DNA from 2 places in the Streptomyces sp. NBC_01410 genome. Region 1 is predicted to be linked to the other one. Evidence: riboswitches for the same ligand, from Rfam matches in the RefSeq annotation. Region 1 holds a riboswitch; the other holds the start of a gene.
The links. A riboswitch is a leader RNA that binds a small molecule or an ion and turns the genes downstream of it on or off. The one in region 1 is predicted to bind glycine.
Positions count from the first base shown of each region.

Region 1 (7,648 bases):
CGCCTGCGCGGCGTTCCACACGTCCGCGAATCTCGCCGGCGTCACCTGGAGGTGCAACTGCACGGACGTACAGGCGGCTTCGGGCGCTATGGACGCCGAGGTGCAGGTCAGCCGCTCCACGCCTTCGATGTCGAGCGCGAATTCCTCGCCGCGGGCCGCGACGATCTGATCGTTGAGAAGTGTGTACCGGTCGACGTCCGAGAGGTTCGCGGAGACCAGGTCGTCCTGGGCGAGCGTCGGAAGAATTCCGATCATGACGATCCCCGAGCCGAGTTCTACGGCCTTTCGGTGCGCGTATCCGAGACCGGTGCGCAACTCCTCTGCCAGCTGGTCGAGAACCCGTCCGCTCAGCCGGTGCGGAACAATATTTACTTCCAGGTTGAACATTCCGAGCTCGGTCTGGAAATCATGGCTTGCGATCCGCTCGAGTACTTCCGCATTCATCATCCGTGGCAGTCCGTCGGCACCCGCGAGATTGAGCTCGATCTCAAGGCCCATGAGATTCTTGGGCCGGTCGAACCTCTTCTCGGCCAGCAGCCTCCCCAGTCCCGCGAGGCACTGCTGCAACTTCCTCCGGTACTTTTGCCGATCGGACAGGTGGAACCCGCCTGCCACGACCTTCTCCCCCATCGAAGCGTCCCTCCTCGAGTGGGCACCACGCAGCACCAGCCGATCACGTCACGGTCGATAATGCCCAGACTGACTGATCCATAACGCCCCATGCGCGGTCCGCTGCCGGTAGTGTGTGCGAAGTGGCCGAGCGGCACATTCCCTCGGCATGATGCAGTTTGCAGTTTCCGCTGCCCGATGCCTGGTGAAAAACACCGACTGGTTTCAGCCTACCGTGCCGACAGTAAAGCCCCAGGCCGTGGCCCTGCACTCTCAAGGAATCGGCAGATACTTCGCAACAAATAGACCTGATTCCGCCTTGCCGGAAATACGCGGGAACGCTAGCAGAAACATGGCGAGAACACGTGTCGTATAAACTTCGCGAACGAGGCAGAGAGTTGGCGCCCGGTGGGGTTTCCGGCCCCCTCTGACCCCGCCACGCTGACAGTGCCGTCCGCACCTGCCCCTGCTCAAACGTGTCTCCGAAGTGAGAGGCGACCCATCATGCCGCTGCATGTCCCCCCGGCCCCCGCGCCTGCCCTCCGCAGCGTCCTCGCAGCACTCGGTTCCCCGACCGCCGTCCGCGAGGCCCGCACACCCGCTCTGAGGTCCGTCCAGGGATCTGTGAGCCCCGAACTGCCGCTTCCCGTCCATGTACTGGATCAGATCGTCCCGAGCAGCAGTGCCCCCTACACCCGCCTCACGGGCTGGCGCTTCCTCATCCGCAGCGGCGAACGCGCCGTGGCCGCGGCGGAGACGATGCTCACCCCCGACGGCTGGACCTTCTCTCACTTCTTCGAAGGTCCCTATCTGAGCTCCACCGAACGGGCACTGCGGCAGGCCGAGTCGATGCGGACCCACTTCCAGCCGCGGCTGCTGTCCATCCCCGAGCTCTACATGCTGACCCTTTGGCTGCACGGCGACACCGACGCCGACGCCGGGACCGGCACACCCCGCCCCACCGACGTACTGGTACCGCTGGCTCCGGCGCCTCCGGGCATCACCGCACACCGGCCGCACCAGGTCTCCGATCTCCTCCCGGTCATGACCCTGCGCCTCACTCCGGCCCCGCTGCTCGGCTCCCCCGCCTGACTGCCGCGGCCTGAGGAGCGCCCCCACAGCTGCCCTGCTCACCCCGTCTTCGCGCCCCGTGACCATCCGGTCGCGGGGCGCATTTCTGCCCCGGGTGGACTAGCCCATACCGGCCCCCCCGAACCACCCGAAAGGACAATGGAGTTGAACTGAACCGTCCGCCCGGGTGATACGTCATTAACCAGTAAGAAGAGCTGCCGCGAAATCCCTGCGGATTGACGCCCGTAGGGCAACACTGGGATCGGACCGAGAGATACGGGGGGCGGCCATGAACTCCTCATCGAGCCGCAGGACAGTCACAGTCGACACACCGCAGCGAAAGAACCCAGCCATGTGCCAGCACCAGCCAGCCTGCCCGACATCCGACTCAGCCGACCGGGAAGCCGCGCGTCTCGTGGCGCACCACCCGGAGCAGGGCTGGAGCCTGCTGTGCAACGGCATCCTGCTCTTCGAGGACACCGGCGAGCTGCTGCCGGACGGGCAGATCATCGCGCCGCACCGGCAGGTGACGACGGCCGCGTAGAGCCGTCTGTACGGCGACGAGAGCCGTCCGTCACGACGAGGGGCCGGCACGGAGACTGATCTCCGCACCGGCCCTGACGCATGCGCGGCCCCTGTCCGGCCGCGTGTGCCGGTCGCCGTCCGTCAGTTCTCGTACTCGTCCATCGGCGGGCAGGAGCAGACGAGGTTACGGTCGCCGAACGCACCGTCGATCCGGCGCACCGGCGGCCAGTACTTGTCCGCGGCGCTCACCCCCGCCGGGAAGACCGCTTCCTCGCGGCTGTAGGGGTGCTCCCACTCCCCGCCGAGCGCGGCCGCGGTGTGCGGGGCGTTGCTGAGCGGGTTGTCCTGCGCGGGCCACTCGCCCGAGGCGACCCGTTCGATCTCGCCCCGGATCGCGATCATGGTGTCGCAGAAGCGGTCGATCTCGGTCAGGTCCTCACTCTCGGTGGGCTCGATCATCAGCGTGCCTGCCACCGGGAAGGACATCGTCGGCGCGTGGAAGCCGTAGTCGATCAGCCGCTTGGCGATGTCGTCGACGCTGACACCGGTCGCCTTCGACAGCGGACGCAGGTCCACGATGCACTCGTGGGCGACGAGGCCCGCCGGGCCCGTGTAGAGCACCGGGTAGTGCGGCTCCAGGCGCTTGGCGATGTAGTTGGCCGCGAGCACGGCGACCTGCGTCGCGCGCTTGAGGCCCTCGCCGCCCATGAGCCGTACGTACGCCCAGGAGATGGGCAGGATGCCCGCCGAGCCCCAGGGAGCGGCCGAAATGGGACCCACACCCGTCTCGGGTCCCGCGGTCGGCTGGAGCGGGTGGTTGGGGAGGTACGGCGCGAGGTGCGCGCGGACACCCACCGGACCCACGCCCGGACCGCCGCCGCCGTGCGGGATGCAGAAGGTCTTGTGCAGGTTGAGGTGCGAGACGTCGCCGCCGAACTTGCCCGGCTTGGCAAGACCCACCAGCGCGTTGAGGTTGGCGCCGTCGACGTACACCTGGCCGCCGGCCTCGTGGACCTGGGCGCAGATGTCGGCGACGTGCTCCTCGAACACACCGTGCGTGGACGGGTAGGTGATCATCAGGACCGAGAGCTCGTCGCGGTACTGCTCGATCTTGGCGCGCAGGTCCTCGATGTCCACCTCGCCGTCGTCGGCGGTCTTCACCACGACGACCTTCATGCCCGCCATGACCGCGCTGGCGGCGTTGGTGCCGTGTGCGGAGGAGGGGATGAGGCAGATGGTGCGCTGCTCGTCGCCGTTGGCGCGGTGGTACGCGCGCACGGCCAGCAGGCCCGCGAGCTCGCCCTGCGAACCGGCGTTGGGCTGGATGGAGACCGCGTCGTACCCGGTGACCTCGGCGAGGCGCTCCTCCAGCTCATGGATGAGCGTGAGGTATCCGGCGGCCTGCTCGACGGGGGCGAAGGGGTGGATCTGCGCGAACTCCGGCCAGGTGACCGGCTCCATCTCGGTGGTCGCGTTCAGCTTCATGGTGCAGGAGCCGAGCGGGATCATGCCGCGGTCCAGCGCGTAGTCCCTGTCCGCGAGCTTGCGCAGGTAGCGCAGCATCGCCGTCTCGGAACGGTGCTGGTGGAAGACGGGGTGCGTGAGGTAGTCGTCCGTCCGCAGCAGCGACTGCGGCAGAGCCTCCTCGGTCGCCGCGTCCAGCGCCTCGATGTCGCCCTCGAGGCCGAAGGCCGCCCAGACCACGTTCAGCTCCGTGCGTCCCGTGGTCTCGTCGCAGGAAATGGAGACGGTGTCGGCGTCGACGAGGTGGAGGTTGACCCCGCCCTCGCGTGCGGCGGCGAGCACGTCGGCGGCCTTGCCGGGCACCCGCGCGGTGAGCGTGTCGAAGTACGAGCCGTGCACGACCTCGACGCCACCGGCCCGCAGGCCCTCGGCGAGAAGCGTCGCGAAGCGGTGGGTGCGCTGCGCGATCGACCGCAGGCCCTGGGGGCCGTGGTAGACCGCGTACATCCCGGCCATGACGGCGAGCAGCACCTGCGCGGTGCAGATGTTGCTGGTGGCCTTCTCGCGGCGGATGTGCTGCTCACGGGTCTGCAGCGCGAGGCGGTAGGCCTTGTTCCCGTCCGCGTCGACGGAGACGCCGACGAGCCGGCCCGGCAGGCTGCGCGCGAACTTCTCGCGGACGGCCATGTAGCCGGCGTGCGGTCCGCCGAAGCCCATCGGGACGCCGAACCGCTGCGTCGTGCCGACCGCGATGTCGGCGCCCAGCTCGCCGGGCGAGGTGAGCAGGGTCAGCGCCAGCAGATCGGCGGCGACGGTGACGATCGCGCCGAGCTCGTGCGCCTGCTCGATGACGGGCTTGAGGTCACGGACGGCGCCGGAGGCGCCCGGGTACTGGAGCAGTACGCCGAAGACGCCGCGCTCGGCGATCTCGGCGGGGATGCCCTCGCTCAGGTCGGCCGTGACGACCTCGACGCCGGTCGGCTCGGCACGGGTCTCGATCACCGCGAGAGTCTGCGGCAGGGCGTCGGCGTCGACCAGGAAGACGCCGTTCTTGACCTTGCCGACGCGGCGGGCGAGCGACATGGCCTCGGCCGCGGCGGTGGCCTCGTCGAGCAGCGACGCACCCGAGGTGGGCAGGCCGGTCAGATCGGCGACCATCGTCTGGAAGTTGAGCAGCGCCTCGAGGCGGCCCTGGGAGATCTCCGGCTGGTAGGGCGTGTACGCCGTGTACCAGGCAGGGTTCTCCATGACATTGCGCAGGATGACCGGCGGCGTGAAGGTGCCGTAGTAGCCGAGGCCGATCATCGGCGCCAGCACCTGATTGCGGTCGGCCAGCGTGCGCAGCTCGGCGAGGACATCGGCCTCGGTGCGCGCGCCCGGGAGGTTCAGCGCCTCCGCGCTCTTGATCACAGCGGGCACCGCGGCGGCGGTCAGCTCGTCCAGCGAGCCGTACCCCACCTGCGCCAGCATCTTGGCCTGGGCCTCGGCGTCGGGCCCGATGTGGCGCTGCTCGAAGGGGATGCCCTGCTCCAGCTGGGAGAGCGGAATGCGGTTGGCGGTCATTTAGGAGGCCTCCTGGTCTGACACGACCGGCGAGGGGCATCGCGGCGCGGATGCCCGGACGGCCTCCCCCTCTGTCATCTCAACCTGAGAGCTTCACCGGCGCACACGCAGGCGCGCCGGCTTTCACCGTCGGTGAGAGCGGACGCCGTCCGACGCCCGCTCTTCTTTCCAGAGTGACCTCGTCCGTGCGGTACAGGGGCCTGAGAGATTCCGGGGAGGATTTGCTCCTTCGGCGCCGCCGGTGTGTCACCGGTGGACTCTCCCGCACGGGGTCAGCAGCCGTCTGCCAGCGTACCAGCGCCCTCCCGCTCCGATCGCTCAAGTGGCCGACAGTCACGATGTGCACTTTTGTAGTATTTAGACAGCAGTTGCGACCAATTGGAGGGACCGTGCAGACCGACATCGATCCGCGCAGCCTGATCGGCCGCAAGGCGTTCGACCGCAACGGCACCAAGATCGGGACTGTGGACGAGGTGTATCTCGACGATGCGACCGGCGTGCCCGAGTGGGCTGCTGTGCGCACCGGCCTGTTCAGCAGGGACGCTTTCGTCCCGCTGGAGCCCAGCAAGGTGGTCGACGACACCCTGCACGTCCCGTACGAACGCTCGCTGATCAAGGACGCGCCGGACTTCGGTGTCGGCCGTCATCTCTCCCCGGAGCAGGAACTGCAGCTCTACCACCACTACGGCCTCGATCTGTCCGAGGCCCCTGAAACGCCCACGCCGTCGGGGGAAACCTCCTTCGGCCGTGTCGCGGGCCAGGAGGACTGACCCGGGCTCTGCTCCTTCTCGGGCAGCGGCACCAGCGGCAGGGGGTCGGAGGGCTCGAGATCGGGGTCGTCGACACGGAAGGTACGGACGCGCCCGGGCGGCGACCCCGGCTCCTCGAACCGCACGGTGACCCGTCCGACGCCGCTGCCCTGCACCCAGCCCGCGCCGTACTGGGCATGCCGTACGTCGTGCCCGGCCGCCCAGCGCCGCTCCGGATGTGCCACGGGCTCCACGACGCCCGCCTCGGCCGGCTCATCGCCCCCATGAGCCCCCTGGTCGCCCGCCGCCTCGGACGCCCCCTCGTGCGCCGGTCCGCCATGATCGTCCGCGGCCGCCTGCTCGTGGGCAGCGGCCTGCTCGTCGGCGGCGGCCTGGGCGAAGAGGTCTTCCTGGGTGTAGTCGGTGAGCCCGGTGACGCCCACGCCGAGCAGCCGTACCCCGCCTGTGGTGTCCACGGCCTCCAGGAGCCGCCCGGCGGCCTCCCGCACCACCGAGGGGTCGTCGGTCGGCCCGCGCAGCGTCTCGGAGCGCGTGAGCGTCGAGAAGTCGTATCGCCGCACCTTCAGCACGATGGTCCGCCCGGAGTGCCCGGAGGCCCGCAGCCTGTGCACACACCGGTCGGCGAGCCGCTCCACCTCGATCCGCACCCGCACCCGATCGTGCAGATCCACATCGAAGGTGTCCTCGACCGACACCGACTTCGTGTCCCGCTCGGCCACGACAGGCCGGTCGTCGTACCCCATGGCCATCCGGAACAGCGAGGTCCCGTGCGCCCTGCCCAGCAGCCGTACGAGCTCGTCCTCGCCCGCCTCCGCGAGCTCGGCGACGGTCGTCATACCCGCGCGGCGCAGATGCTCCCCCGTCGCCGGGCCGACGCCGGGCAGCGTGCGCACCGACATCGGCCCCAGCAGCTCACGTTCCGTACCCGGCTCGATGAGCACCAGACCGTCGGGTTTCGCCTGCTCGGAGGCGATCTTGGCCAGCATCTTGGATCCGGCGAGCCCGACGGACCCGGTGAGACCCGTGACCGTGCGGATCTCCGCACGCAGCCGCTCCCCCGTCTCCCTCGCGGACGCGGAGTCGTCGGCGACCCCGCCCGCCTCCAGGTCCACGAACGCCTCGTCCAGGCTCAGCGGCTCCACCAGCGGTGAGAGCCTGCCCAGCAGCTCCATCACCTGCTCGCTGACCGTGCGGTAGAGCGAGAAGCGCGGCACGAGATAGGCGGCATTGGGCGCGAGCCGTCTCGCCTGCGCCATCGGCATCGCGGAGTGGACCCCGAAGCGCCGTGCCTCGTACGAGGCGGTCGCGACGACGCCGCGCGGCCCGAGCCCGCCGACCACCACCGGCTTTCCGCGCAGACTCGGCTTCGCCGCCTGCTCGGCGGCGGCGAAGAAGGCATCCATGTCCAGATGCAGAATCGTCGGCGCGGATCTCACAACTCCGATGCTGCCCTAAGCCACTGACAATGGCCCCGGCAGAACGTGGTCCCTCCGCCGCACCCGCTCAGACGGCCCGGTCGCGTCTGCGCCTGGCCAGCTCGTCCGCAGGGTTGTTGCCGACCAGCGTCTCGCCGGTGTCGATCCGCTCGCCGTGGAGCTGCGACAGCGCCGCCTCGACATCACGCCAGACCACACCGACGGCGATCC
Region 1 is NZ_CP109530.1:1,515,307-1,522,954, forward strand. It holds gene OG741_RS07010 (glutamate-cysteine ligase family protein) at 1-630, opposite strand, end outside; gene OG741_RS07015 (hypothetical protein) at 1,114-1,701, shown strand; gene OG741_RS07020 (DUF5999 family protein) at 2,033-2,224, shown strand; gene gcvP (aminomethyl-transferring glycine dehydrogenase) at 2,347-5,232, opposite strand; glycine riboswitch at 5,411-5,507, opposite strand; gene OG741_RS07030 (PRC-barrel domain-containing protein) at 5,622-6,002, shown strand; gene OG741_RS07035 (DNA polymerase IV) at 5,915-7,438, opposite strand; gene OG741_RS07040 (MerR family transcriptional regulator) at 7,506-7,648, opposite strand, start outside.

Region 2 (7,648 bases), 4.5 Mb from region 1:
CCAGGTCGATGGTGTTCATCGAACGGCCGGTGCGGGCCAGCATCGCGGCCAGGAACGAGGGGTTCATCGCGGCGGCGAGCCGGTCGGAGTCGGTGGCGGCGAGCTCGGCCCGTATCCACTCCGGATCCTCGTCCGTGAAGATCACCGAGTGCGCGGTGAAGGCCATCACCCCGGCGTCCCGGGCATTCGGCTGCGCGATCACGGTGGTGGCGCCGTCCGGGGGCGGGAACTCCCCGGCCGCAGCCGCGGCCAGGATCCCCGCCAGTGCCTCGCTCATCGTGTTCCTCTTCTCCTTCTGGACCGCTGACACCCGGTCTCTGTAATACCTGGCCGCTGCCTTGAGGACGCAACCCGGCCGTTAATCTGACCTCGTCAGTAATGCACCAAGAAGGGGCGGAAGCAGTGGTGGACATCGAAGAGGCGCGCAAGGCCTTCGACCGTTACGACCTGGACGGCGACGGCAAGATCACGGCGGCCGAGTACAAGAGCGTGATGGCGCAGCTGGGCGACTTCCATGTCACCGAGCCGGTCGCCGAGGCCGTCATCAAGTCGAAGGACGGCGACGGCGACGGTCAGCTGACCTTCGACGAGTTCTGGGCCTCGCTGAACAAGGCCTGACCCTCCGCCGGCCGGTCCGGCGGTCCTGGACGCGCGGCCCGGGAGGTCAGGCCTGGGCCGCCAGGGCCGCCTCCAGCGTCGGCACCGTACGGAACACGTCCAGCACCCCGCCCGCCCGGAACACCCGCAGCACCGGGGGCCGGTCGCACACCACCCACAGCCGCCCGCCGTTCTCGGCGACGCGGCGCCGTGCCCGGCACAGCAGCGCGAGGCCGGAGCAGTCGAAGAACGCGACATGCGTCAGATCGACCACCACGTCGTGCTCGCGGACGGCTGTGACCACATCCAGATAGGCCCCGACGAGCGTGGCAGCCGCGATGTCGATCTCGCCGTGCAGTTCGACGATCGTACGTTCCTGGCTTCTGTAGACCTGTCCGTACGGACCGGGAAGCGGGGCGCGTAAGTCGGTGGACCGGGATGTGAGCCCCTCGGCCATGGCTGTTTCTCCTTGGTGCGACGAGCCCGTACCGGCCACCGGCGGCCTGGGTGAACAGACTGTGACGTTAGTGGGAGCCTTTGGGTGGCCGGAGGAGAAAAAACGTTCGGAGCTCGGAAAGCTCCCCCGTGCGGGTGATTCTTTGTGAACTTCCTTGACTGGCTGGGGACGTGGCTCAGCACTCGATGATGTTCACCGCGAGGCCGCCGCGCGCGGTCTCCTTGTACTTCACCGACATGTCCGCGCCGGTCTCCTTCATCGTCTTGATGACCTTGTCGAGCGAGACCTTGTGACTGCCGTCGCCGCGCATCGCCATCTTGGCCGCCGTCACGGCCTTCACCGCCGCCATGCCGTTGCGCTCGATGCAGGGGATCTGGACCAGACCGCCGACCGGGTCGCAGGTCAGCCCGAGGTTGTGCTCCATGCCGATCTCGGCGGCGTTCTCGACCTGCTCGGGGGTGCCGCCCAGCACCTCGGCGAGCGCACCCGCCGCCATCGAGCAGGCCGAGCCGACCTCGCCCTGGCAGCCGACCTCGGCGCCCGAGATGGAGGCGTTCTCCTTGAAGAGCATGCCGATCGCGCCCGCGGAGAGCATGAAGCGGACCACGCCCTCCTCGTCGGCGCCGGGCACGAAGTTCATGTAGTAGTGCAGCACGGCCGGGATGATGCCCGCGGCACCGTTGGTGGGGGCGGTGACGACCCGGCCGCCCGCGGCGTTCTCCTCGTTCACGGCCATCGCGTAGAGGGTGATCCACTCCATGGCGCGGGCCAGCGGGTCGCCCTCGGCGCGCAGCTGGCGGGCCGAGTTGGCCGCGCGGCGGCGGACCTTGAGGCCGCCGGGCAGGATGCCCTCGCGGGACATGCCGCGCGAGACACAGGCCTGCATGACCCGCCAGATCTCCAGCAGGCCCTCGCGGATCTCCTCCTCGGAGCGCCAGGCCTTCTCGTTCTCCAGCATCAGGGCGGATATGGACAGGCCGGTCTCCCCGGCGAGCCGCAGCAGCTCGTCGCCGGTGCGGAAGGGGTACTTCAGCACGGTGTCGTCGAGGACGATCCGGTCCTCGCCCACCGCGTCCTCGTCGACCACGAAGCCGCCGCCGACCGAGTAGTACGTCTTCTCCAGGACGAGCGCGCCCGCGGCGTCGTACGCGAAGATCGTCATGCCGTTGGCGTGGTACGGCAGCGCCTTGCGGCGGTGCAGGATCAGGTCCTTGTCGAAGTCGAAGCCGATCTCGTGCGTGCCGAGCAGACTGATCCGGCCGGCGGTGCGGATGGCCTCGACCTGGGCGTCCGCGGTCTCGACGTCGACCGTGCGCGGGGAACTGCCCGTCAGGCCGAGCAGGACGGCCTTGGGGGTGCCGTGGCCGTGGCCGGTGGCGCCGAGCGAGCCGAAGAGCTCCGCGCGTATCGCGGTGGTGCGGGCCAGCAGGCCCTCGTTCTCGAGCCGCTTCGCGAACATCCGGGCGGCGCGCATCGGGCCGACCGTATGGGAGCTGGACGGGCCGATGCCGATCGAGAAGAGGTCGAAGACCGAGATGGCCACGGGGAACTCCTAGCGGGGGTTGGTAGACGCCGTTGTCTGCCGGGGTAGTGCAGAAAGCGGGTATGCGGTGCGGGGCACCACGCTCACGTCCAGTGTGCGTGGTGCCCCATTTGTTTTGCTCCGGCTGTTACAGACCGGGGTAGAGCGGGTGCTTCGCGGCGAGCGCCGAGACCCGCGCGCTCAGCGCCCCGGTGTCGTACGACGGCTTCAGCGCCTCGGCGATGATGTCCGCGACCTCGCGGAAGTCCTCGTCCGTGAAGCCGCGGGTGGCCAGCGCCGGGGTGCCGATCCGCAGGCCCGAGGTGACCATCGGCGGCCGCGGGTCGTTCGGAATGGCGTTGCGGTTGACCGTGATGCCCACCTCGTGGAGGCGGTCCTCGGCCTGCTGGCCGTCCAGCTCCGAGTTGCGCAGGTCGACCAGGACCAGGTGCACGTCCGTGCCGCCCGACAGGACGGAGACGCCGTGCTCCTTGACGTCGTCCTGGACCAGACGCTCGGCGAGGATACGGGCGCCGTCCAGGGTGCGCTGCTGGCGCTCCTTGAAGTCCTCGGAGGCCGCGATCTTGAAGGAGACCGCCTTCGCCGCGATGACGTGCTCCAGCGGGCCGCCCTGCTGACCCGGGAACACAGCGGAGTTGATCTTCTTGGCGAGCTCCTGCGTCGACAGGATCACACCGCCGCGCGGACCGCCGAGGGTCTTGTGCGTGGTGGTGGTGACGACATGCGCGTGCGGCACCGGGTTGGGGTGCAGTCCGGCGGCGACCAGACCCGCGAAGTGGGCCATGTCGACCATCAGATACGCGCCGACCTCGTCCGCGATGCGGCGGAAGGCGGCGAAGTCCAGCTGACGCGGGTACGCGGACCAGCCGGCCACGATCAGCTTCGGCTTGGACTCCTTGGCGAGCCGCTCGACCTCGGCCATGTCGACCTGACCGGTCTGCTCGTCGACGTGGTACGCGACCACGTTGTACAGCTTGCCGGAGAAGTTGATCTTCATGCCGTGGGTCAGGTGACCGCCGTGGGCGAGGTTCAGGCCCATGATCGTGTCGCCCGGCTTGAGCAGCGCGAACATCGCGGCCGCGTTGGCCTGGGCGCCCGAGTGCGGCTGCACGTTGGCGTGCTCGGCGCCGAAGAGGGCCTTGATGCGGTCGATGGCGATCTGCTCGACGACATCGACGTGCTCGCAGCCGCCGTAGTAACGGCGTCCCGGGTAGCCCTCGGCGTACTTGTTGGTGAGGACGGAGCCCTGGGCCTCCATGACCGCGACCGGAGCGAAGTTCTCCGAGGCGATCATCTCGAGGGTGGACTGCTGGCGGTGGAGCTCGGCGTCGACGGCGGCCGCGACGTCCGGGTCCAGCTCGTGGAGAGGGGTGTTGAGAAGCGACATCAGGCGATCCCTACGGTCGTGGTCAGCCGGAGAACTCGGTGTACTCGTCGGCGGAGAGCAGATCCTTCGGCTCGTCCGCGACGCGCACCTTGAACAGCCAGCCACCCTCGAAGGGGGCGGAGTTCACCAGCGACGGGTCGTCCACGACGTCCTGGTTGGCCGCGACGATCTCACCGGTGACCGGGGAGTACAGGTCGCTGACGGACTTGGTCGACTCCAGCTCGCCGCAGGTCTCGCCCGCGGTCACCGTGTCACCGACCTCCGGGAGCTGTACGAACACCACGTCGCCGAGCGCGTTGGCCGCGTGCTCCGTGATGCCGACCGTCGACACGCCGTCCTCGGCGGCCGACAGCCACTCGTGCTCCTTGCTGTAGCGCAGCTGCTGGGGGTTGCTCATGGCCTGAATTCTCCTGTACGCGGGGGAGTGCTGGTGAACGGGAGGGGTGGTGCTGAAGGTCACTTCTGGCGCTTGTAGAACGGCAGCGCGACAACCTCGTACGGCTCATGCGTACCGCGGATGTCCACGCCGACGCCCTCGGTGCCCGGCGCGGCGTGCGCCGCGTCCACATAGGCGATGGCGATGGGCTTGCCCAGGGTCGGCGACGGTGCGCCCGAGGTGACCTCGCCGATCACCTCACCGCCCGCGACGACGGACATACCGGCGCGCGGGACCCGGCGGCCCGTGGCGATCAGGCCGACGAGCTTGCGCGGCGGGCTGGTCTCGGCGTGCTCGGCGGCGGCCTGAAGGGCCTCGCGGCCCACGAAGCGGCCGTCGTTGGTGGTCTTCTCGAACTTCACGACCCGGCCCAGACCCGCGTCGAAGGGGGTCAGGGCGGTCGTCAGCTCATGCCCGTACAGCGGCATGCCCGCCTCCAGGCGCAGCGTGTCCCGGCAGGAGAGCCCGCAGGGGATCAGACCGACCGGGGCACCGGCCTCGGTCAGCGCCTGCCAGAGCTTCTCGGCGTGCTGTGGCTCGACGAAGAGCTCGAAGCCGTCCTCGCCGGTGTAGCCGGTGCGGGCGATCAGGGCGGGGACGCCCGCGACCGTGCCGGGCAGACCCGCGTAGTACTTGAGGCCGTCGAGGTCGGCGTCGGTGAGCGACTTCAGGATGCCGGGGGACTCGGGGCCCTGGACGGCGATCAGGGCGTACGCGTCGCGGTCGTCGCGGACCTCGGCGTCGAAGCCCTGGGAGCGCTCCGTCAGCGCGTCGAGGACGATCTGCGCGTTGCCCGCGTTGGCGACGACCATGTACTCGCTCTCGCCGAGTCGGTACACGATCAGGTCGTCGACGATGCCGCCGTCCTGTTGGCAGATCATCGTGTAGCGGGCGCGGCCGACGCCGACGGAGCCGATGTTGCCGACCAGCGCGTAGTCGAGCAGATCGGATGCCCGGGGACCGGTGACGGTGATCTCGCCCATGTGGGAGAGGTCGAAGAGTCCCGCCTTGGTGCGGACCGCGTTGTGCTCGTCGCGCTCACTGGCGTACCGCAGCGGCATGTCCCAGCCCGCGAAGTCGGTCATGGTCGCGCCGAGCGACCGGTGCAGGGCGTCGAGGGCAGTCAGACGGGGGGCGTTGCTCATAGATGTGGCTCCCAGGGCAGGCCGATGAGGACGATCCTCCCCATCTGTCATCGGAACCTGAGAGGTTCGTCGCAACCGTACGTACAGGTGGTTGCGACTTGCACCTTGGGTGGAGCCGCTCGACAGCGGCTCGCTTTTCAGATCTGCCTCATCACACGCGGTACGGGGCCTGAGAGATTCAAGGGAGGGACTTGCTCCTTCGGCGCCCGGCACACACAGTGGCCAGGACTCTCCCGCGTGGATTCAAGCGGCCTGTATGCAGTTGGCGCGCACATCATTGCACGCATCGCGGCGGAGTGGGGGCCCGGCTTCGCTGCAAAACGGTTGTACCGCATTACCGTTTCTTTACACTTCATGGGCAAGGGTGGGTGACCCGACATCGGGGAGAGTGATGACGTTGCAGAGGTCCGAGGCCTACGCGACGACCGCGGGGGTGCCGGCCCGGCCGGCTCTGCCCGCCCGGCGACTGCTCGGGGCGCCCGCGCCCGTGCTGCGTGACCTGAGGGACCGCTGCGGGCGCAGCCCGGGAAGCCTGGTCTTCGCCACCGGTGACGTGGTGGTCGTCTCCGGCCTGCCCGGCAGCGGAAAGTCCACGCTGATCCGGCGCGCGGCGACCGGCCGCGGCATCGACTCGCAGGACACCCGTGACCGGTGGGACGCGCGCATGCCGCGCCTGCTGCCGTACGCCGTCTACCGCCCGCTCGTACGTCTCGCCCACTACGCCGGGCTGCGGCGCGCGCTGCGCTCCGGCGAGAGCGTCGTCGTGCACGACTGCGGCACTCAGGCCTGGGTGCGGCGCTGGCTGGCCCGCGAGGCGCGGCGCCGGGGGAGCGGGCTGCATCTGCTGCTGCTCGACGTGAGCCCGGCGGTCGCCCGCGCGGGCCAGCGTGAGCGCGGCCGCGGAGTCTCCGGGTACGCCTTCGCCCGGCACCGGCGGGCGTTGGGCCGCCTGATCGCGGACGCGGAGTCGGGGCGGCTGCCGGTGGGCTGCGCGTCGGCGGTCCTGCTCGACCGGGATGCGGCGGGGGCGCTGGGGCGGGTGGGCTTCGAGTAGGCGGGGGGTGCGCCTGCGGCGGGCTTCACCCCACCCCGCCCTCCCCCTACGGCCTGGCGGCCGTGGGAGGTACCCCCATCCCGTAACCAAGGGGCTTCGCCCCCTGGACCCCCGTATGCGACCTCCGGCCGCATGTCCTCAAACGCCGGACGGGCTGAAATTAGCCCCGCCGGCGTTTGAGGCGCGGGGGTCCGGGGGCGGAGCCCCCGGGATAAGGCCCGCCGCTCCGCGTTATCGTCGACGCGCAGACCGCACCACGCCCGGGGGAGAAGGACCGCACATGCACACACCCGAGCAGGCCCACCCGCATCCCTACGGCGGCTGGCCGGCCAACGAGCTCGAAGAGGTGCTCGCCGCGTCCCTCGGCAACGCCTCCGCCGGCGGGCGTCTCGTCGAGGTGCTCGGCCGCAGTCAGGTCTGGGTGCCGCTGCCCAACGGCGGCAGCAACGACAGCCCGAATCTCGATCTGCCCACGATGGAGATCGAGGGCGCCGCGTACGTCCCGGTCTTCAGCTCCGAGCAGCAGTTCATGGCCTGCGTCGGCAGCCATATGTCCTTCACCGTCGCCCCCGCCCGCGAGTTCGCCCGCGGACTGCCCCCGCAGCTCGGCATCGCCGTCAACCCGGGCGGCACCGTCGGCGCCCCGCTGCCCCCGCCCGCCGTCGCCGAACTGTGCCGGGTCGGCCGCACGCCCCTGGACGGCCCCGCGAGCGGGGGCAGGGTGCGGCTCTTCGAGCCGGACTGGAAAGAGGAGCCGGTGGACTTCCTGGCCGCCGCGGCCGGCGAGTTCGAGTCCTCCGGTGTGGTCCTGAGCGCCCGGCGCGCGCTCGCCTCCGTCGAGGGCGAGCCGCCGGCCCTTTTCATCGGTGTCCAGGTCTCCTCCTGGGAGGCCGCGGAGCGCAATGCCCCGATGGACGCCCTCGGCCGGGCACTGGGCCGGGTCCAGGTGCCCTGGCCCGTCAATCTCGTACTTCTGGATGTCGCGCAGGACCCGGTCGGACAGTGGATGCTTGAGCGCGTGCGGCCCTT
Region 2 is NZ_CP109530.1:5,999,990-6,007,637, forward strand. It holds gene OG741_RS27710 (GNAT family N-acetyltransferase) at 1-277, opposite strand, end outside; gene OG741_RS27715 (EF-hand domain-containing protein) at 403-618, shown strand; gene OG741_RS27720 (STAS domain-containing protein) at 665-1,054, opposite strand; gene OG741_RS27725 (L-serine ammonia-lyase) at 1,230-2,597, opposite strand; gene glyA (serine hydroxymethyltransferase) at 2,725-3,984, opposite strand; gene gcvH (glycine cleavage system protein GcvH) at 4,007-4,381, opposite strand; gene gcvT (glycine cleavage system aminomethyltransferase GcvT) at 4,441-5,565, opposite strand; glycine riboswitch at 5,714-5,811, opposite strand; gene OG741_RS27745 (AAA family ATPase) at 5,957-6,619, shown strand; gene OG741_RS27750 (enhanced serine sensitivity protein SseB) at 6,900-7,648, shown strand, end outside.
Region 2: it holds a riboswitch for glycine, as region 1 does, so the genes downstream of both, gcvT (glycine cleavage system aminomethyltransferase GcvT) here and gcvP (aminomethyl-transferring glycine dehydrogenase) in region 1, are expected to answer to the same signal.